Regions from separate parts of the Vibrio sp. R10-SG-ISO4 genome, predicted to be linked through region 1. Evidence: riboswitches for the same ligand, from Rfam matches in the RefSeq annotation. Region 1 holds a riboswitch; the other holds the start of a gene.
The links. A riboswitch is a leader RNA that binds a small molecule or an ion and turns the genes downstream of it on or off. The one in region 1 is predicted to bind lysine.
Positions count from the first base shown of each region.

Region 2: linked by a shared signal. The riboswitch ahead of AC6R03_RS04130 (LysE family translocator) and the one ahead of lysC (lysine-sensitive aspartokinase 3) in region 1 are both predicted to bind lysine.

Region 1 is NZ_JCBDHJ010000001.1:103,902-107,212, reverse strand. Features, by position in the region: gene pmbA (metalloprotease PmbA) at 1-650, shown strand, start outside; gene lysC (lysine-sensitive aspartokinase 3) at 729-2,081, opposite strand; lysine riboswitch at 2,168-2,345, opposite strand; gene AC6R03_RS00450 (pyridoxal-phosphate-dependent aminotransferase family protein) at 2,574-3,311, shown strand, end outside.
Region 2 is NZ_JCBDHJ010000008.1:64,709-68,019, forward strand. Features, by position in the region: gene AC6R03_RS04125 (IS110 family RNA-guided transposase) at 1-375, shown strand, start outside; gene AC6R03_RS04130 (LysE family translocator) at 965-1,597, opposite strand; lysine riboswitch at 1,685-1,881, opposite strand; gene AC6R03_RS04135 (polysaccharide lyase 6 family protein) at 2,598-3,311, shown strand, end outside.

The DNA of each region.
Region 1 (3,311 bases):
ACGCGCAGAAGCTCAAGACCGGTCAGTACCCGATCATGTTTGCGGCGGATGTCGCAACGGGTCTACTCGGTCACCTTGTGATGGCGATCAGTGGTGGCAACTTGTACCGCAAATCCTCGTTTCTTCTTGATCATCTTGGTCAGCAAATTCTACCTAGCTGGTTCCAAGTCGACGAGCGTCCCCATGTATTGCGTGGTCTAGCGTCAAGCCCGTTTGATAGCGAAGGCGTTGCTACGCAAGATAGACAAATTATCACTGACGGCGTGTTATCCACTTACCTATTGACCAGCTATGCGGCGCGTAAAATGTCGATGACGCCAACCGGTCATGCGGGTGGCATCCACAACTGGTACGTGCAATCCACAGGGCAAGATTTTGAGCAAATGCTTAAGGCGCTGGACACCGGCTTTTTGGTTACAGAAGTGATGGGGCAGGGTGTGAATATCGTGACGGGCGATTACTCGCGCGGCGCAGCCGGTTTTTGGGTTGAGAATGGTCAAATCCAATTCCCCGTCTCTGAGGTGACCATCGCAGGCAATCTCAAGCAGATGTTCAACCAAATAGTGGCTGTCGGCAGTGATGTGGAAACCCGTTCGCAGATTCAAACCGGTTCTATCTTGCTTGAGTCAATGAAAGTGGCGGGCGAATAAGCCTCACTATTTGACTTAGCGATGCTTCAGCGACGAAACACGAGAGTGCTTCGTCGCTGATGTGTATTTATAGTGCTGTTAGCGCTCAAACAGCTCGACATGCAACTTCTGAATCGCTTGTTTGGCTTCTGATTCACGCAGTAAGAAACAGAGGTTGTGCTGGCTAGCGCCGTAACAAATCATTCGTAAGTTAAAGTCTTCAAGTGTACCAAATACTTGTTTTGCATAACCTTTGCTCTCGCTCATGTTGTTACCAATCAAGGCGACGACGGAGAGGTTGTGTTCCACTTTCACACTGCACAGCTCTTCAAGCTCTTCACGCGCAGCTTGAGGTAACGATGGCGCACCGCCAGAGGTACCTGTTTGATCAAGCGTTAATGAGACACTGATTTCAGAGGTGGTGATCAAATCGACCGAGACCTTATGCTTGGCCAAGATCTCAAACACTTTGGCTAGAAAGCCGTAAGCATGGAACATTTTCGCGCTGCGCAGCGTCACCATGGTTTGGTTGTTACGTAGGGCTAGGGCGCGAAACAGCGGTGAGCTTTCCACTTGATGACGAATCCAAGTACCGCCTTGCTCTGGCGCTTTAGAGGAACCGACAAACACCGGAATATCATGGCGCAGAGCAGGGACTAGGGTCGAAGGGTGCAGGATCTTGGCGCCAAAATTCGCCATCTCTGACGCTTCGCTGAAGCTAATTTCTGCAATCGGTGCCGCATTCGGGGCAATACGCGGGTCTGTGGTGTAGATTCCCGGTACATCAGTCCAAATTTCTAAGCCAGAGGCTTGCACTGCCTCGGCAATCAAAGCCGCACTGTAATCACTGCCACCACGGCCAAGGGTAGTGGTGTTGCCTTCTTCATCGGAACCAATAAAGCCCTGTGTCACCACAACGTGCTCGCGGCACAGTGGCAGCAAGGTGTCACTGGCAAGCTCTCGAATGGCGGCAAGATCCGGTTCTGCGCGGCCAAAGTGGCTGTCAGTGCGCAGTACATCACGAATATCAAAGCGTACCGCGTTGATGCCGCGCTCAATCATTAGTTGGGTTAAAATGTGGGTCGACATCAGTTCACCACACGCAACAAGGTGATCAGTCAACTTATTGCTGGCTTGAATCGAGGCCGCTTCCGCAAGACTGGTGACCGTATCAAGCAGACTGTACACTTCACTCGCCGCATGGGTTGGATCATTGAGTTGATTAAGAATCGCATCATGAATCTCAGCGAGCTGAGTCAGAATATCGCTGCGTTGCTGCTGATCTTGTACGCCGTTCGCCAGCGCGACCAATAGATTTGTTACCCCTGAACAGGCACTGCTGACCACCAGTTTTGTCTCTGGATTGTTCTCAACGACCGCCGCACAACGGCTCATCGCTTCAAAGTTTGCAACACTTGTCCCACCAAATTTAGCAACGTTAAAATTGCTCACGGCATTTCTCCCACAACTTCCTGAATATTGAGTCTTTCCTTTGCGTGAGGTGAGGATGAGCGAGAGTAGAGGTAGGTATGGAGTACGACCTCAGAAGCTCATCACCAGACAGCGCTGATGACAGTTGATGGGACTCAACCCAAGTCAACCGACAGACTTAAACCACAATATAAGCCTACCTCGGCACTACTCCCCCTCAGAATGTTGTTTTGGAATTGTGGCTCCACAACATGCCTACCTGGGTAGTGCTCCTCTTCTGCAAAAAGCATAATTGTTTGTACAACAGGGTGACGAATTGTCTTGCCACCGCTTTCGCATTGAACGTGTTTATCCTCTTAATGTCAATGCGAAATTTACGGGTTAAAGACGATAGGTTCGGTTTGTGAGACTGGTATGACCTGTCGACTTTTTGCGCATTGCTGCGCTGGATGAATTCGATTATGGTGAAGAGATAACAACAAGAACACCCTCATGATTCAAAAGGAGTTGCCAATGACTTACCAAAGTTTTATCCCCCCTCGCCGTATTTTGATGGGCCCTGGTCCATCCGATATTTCCCCACAGGTACTGCAAGCTTTGAGCCGCCCGACGGTGGGCCACCTTGACCCGCTTTTTATCCAGATGATGGACGAACTCAAGCAGCTGCTTAAATACGCCTTTCAGACCAACAATGAGTTTACGATTGCTGTCTCGGCACCAGGCAGTGCAGGTATGGAGACCTGCTTTGTTAACTTGATTGAGCCGGGGGACAAAGTCATCGTCTGCCGAAATGGCGTGTTTGGCGAGCGCATGCGAGAAAACGTGGTGCGCTGCGGCGGTGAAGCGGTGCTGGTCGATGATGACTGGGGAACGCCGGTCTCGGTAGAGAAAGTTCGTGATGCGTTGCAGGCGCATCCTGATACCAAGCTCCTCGCGTTTGTCCATGCAGAAACGTCGACAGGGGCATGCAGTGATGCGAAGACGCTGGGCGCGCTTGCTAAAGAGTTCAATGTGTTGTCGATCGTCGATGCGGTGACGTCATTGGGTGGCGTGCCACTCAAAGTCGATGAGTGGCAACTTGATGCGGTCTACTCGGGCAGTCAAAAGTGCCTCTCTTGTACGCCGGGCCTCTCTCCTGTGACCTTCTCCAGTGCAGCGATTGAGAAAATCACCGCCCGTCAAACCCCGGTGCAAAGTTGGTTTTTAGACCAAAGTTTGGTACTCGGTTACTGGAGTGGAGAGGGCAAGCGT
Region 2 (3,311 bases), on a different contig from region 1:
CAAACGATACCAGGCATAGGGCCTATGACAGCTTCGTGTTGCTTGTCTTCCGTCGGAGACCCTAAAGACTTTGCTAATGGGCGAAACTTTGCAGCATGGATAGGGTTAGTACCGTTTCAATATACAACGGGAGGAAAGTCGCGATTGTTGGGTATATCGAAGCGGGGAAACAAAGAACTGAGAGAATTATTTATCCATGCGGCTAGAGCTGTCATGTGGAGGGATAGCTCTGCGGAGCATTACTTCGGGTCATGGCTTATTGATTTGAAGTGTCGAAAACCATTCAACGTTGCTGTTGTTGCATTGGCTAATAAACTGGCTCGCATAGCATGGTCAGTTATGAACTCTCACAAAGCGTTCGAAGTAAAAGCATAACCAAAATTTGCATATGATAAATCAAGATGACAAAACGGTTAGACCACCAGATTGAAGACCTGAGGGGCAGAACAGCATTGAAAGTGCTTTCTCATTTATGAGGACAATCTGGCGCGGATCTCATCGTAGAGCTGGGACTAATGAAAGTCTCAAAAAGACTCTGAATACATTAGCGCAAACCAACTCTGTTTTTTTGACTTTTCACTTGCAAAACGGGGCGTACCATACATTCTGCCCCAAACCGCCTTAGTGCTATTACTCAGCAACGAGTTACGCTGCGGAGTTTGCGATACGTGAAGTTATGGCAGACACCAGAACAGCGCTGCACGGAATCTCCCATTTCCAATCAAAAACGATGCCCTTACCCAGAAAATATCACCTGAGTTGTTATGCAAATTCACAACCGGACAGAAGTTTATTGGAGTAGCATCCCATAGTGTTGCTTTCAGGAACTCCTTCGTACCCAAAAACGTAAAAGGCCACCGTTTGTAGCGGTGGCCTGTTTGCTCTGAACTAGAAGGAAACGCGCATCATGTAAATGTCTAATTCACTATTGCGGTACACGCTCATTCTCCTTGAGTAGATATTTTTAGTTTGTTGATACTGCTAACTTTACACCCAGACCAGCAAACATTGTTCCGACAGCACGATCTAACCAGATGCTGAGTTTTTTACTGCTTCTAACTCGTTCAGAAATCTTGTCTGCCGCAAGAACATATGCAGCTTCCACAACGATAGCAACCGCAATAACAAGTAACCCGAGATAGAACAACTGGAATGATACAGAGCCTGCGTCTTCACGAACAAACTGTGGTAGAAACGCCATAAAGAAAATAGCTACTTTAGGGTTTAGAATGTCGATTAGTACCCCTTGCTTAAATGCTTCAAATGCTGTTTCTTTGCTCTGATTTGAGCCATCGGCATTTAACTCAAATCCAGATGATCTAAATGACTGATAAGCAAGATATATCAGATAAGCCGCACCAACATACTTAACAATGCTAAATGCTAGTGCAGAAGAGACTAAAATAGCAGATAAGCCAATGGAAGCAGCAAACACATGGAAAAGCGCTCCGGTACATACACCAATAGCCGATGCTAAGCCTACCTTTTTTCCATTGCTAATTGTCTTCGTCAGGATGTACAGCAGATCAGGCCCCGGAGCGACATTTAGAGCAAAAGCGGTTGTTAGAAACAATAACCAAAAGTTAAAATCAGACATTCTTACCTCAATATATATTATGGAGGCTACTAGAACAGCGATGCAGGATGCAAAGCTTTGGGGGGACACATATAAACTGGCTCACCATCCATCTGTAGCGCTCCATAGAAAACGTGTTTTTGTCATCCTAACGAGTTTACTATGGCAGTGCTGTACCTATTCGATACAACCCCAGCACTACGGGGTGACGCCCGTGGCACTTCGGCATTGACTCCTTTCACTCAGGGTCAATGGTTGTCAACCTAAACTGAGCTACTGATAGGTAATGCGCCTCTACATTGCTGCACTGATTTTCGCCAATACAGCTTTGCAAATGAAGATAAACTATAAGCTAGAATGATTGCAAATATTTTTTGCGTCGCTTAAACCTCCCAACGGAGCTCTGGGAAAATCAATTCGGGCCGAACGAGATTCTGCATACTTTGTGGCGAATTCTGCATATAGAGAATCTAACAATGTAGATCGCAGGTGGAAGATTATGTCCAATTCCGCGCAGACAGACCATCACTGACAACGGTGGTCTTTGACGTTTTGGGGTACGAAAAGTTATCCGTAATAACCTAAATTAGCAAAGCAGCTAGCAGTGTGATCACTGCTAGCAGAAAGAATTACTAACTCATTCATACTCTGTATCTTTCACAAAATCCCGATCAATATTTCGTTATTGTAAGTGCACTAATATTACAAATTATCCTTAATTTGCAAAGTCTCTCATATGCTCTAGTTTGAAAATTCTACTAAGAGTTAAGGTAATCTCAGATAAAAGAGTTTAAAAACAATAAGTTAAAATAAAATTTAAGAGAGCTATTGAACTGAACCAAGACCCTTTACAACCATTAAATAGTACGATCTGTTTGTATTATTAAATTATTTGAACTTGTCCGCAGTTTAACAAAGCCGATGCGATTCAGACCACATTCCAAGGGCGAATCGGTTTTCTCGCCCTCTTGTGTGTTGCTAACCTTCCCTCATACTCAAATACCCTACGAAAGAGATACCAATGAAAAAGTCACCAATTGCATTTATTTTAGGTTCATTACTATTCGCAAGCGCGACAACGAGCCACGCAAGCACAGAACAAGTTACCCAACCGACAGCAGTTATGGTTGATCAAGGTGTTGCTGTTGCTTCTGCACAAGAGGTGCTGGAGCTGCGCGAGAGCATCAACAACGCGCAAGATGGCGATGTGATTAGCATCAAACCAGGTCGCTATGCCGATTTAGGTCGTGTGACGTTATCTGCGAACAACGTCAAGATTGTCGCTCAAGAGCCTGGAACTGCCATTTTTAACGGTTCAACTCAGTTCTTGATTAAGGGTGACAATAACCTAATTGAGAGCTTAGTCTTCACTGAAGGTGGCGCAACGCTAAGCACTGAAAGTCATGATGCAAACATCATGGGCGTGTTTGGTATCTTTGGTAAAAACAACACCTTAAATAACTCTGTTATCTACAAGTTCAACGATTACGAATACGTAGCGGATGAGAAAGGAAAATACCCTAACATCCGTTGGATCACTGTTGGCGGCGAAAACAACAAGATTACCAACAATACTTTTGAAGGTAAGTACAAGCGCGGCGCGATGCTTGTTGTGGCAACATCAGACAAGTTAGAGAAAACTCTGATCGAAGGTAACATCTTTAAAGACCTGACGGCTTTAGATATGGAGCTGATCGAAAACTCTAACCCGAAAATGGTGAGAACCAACCGCAAC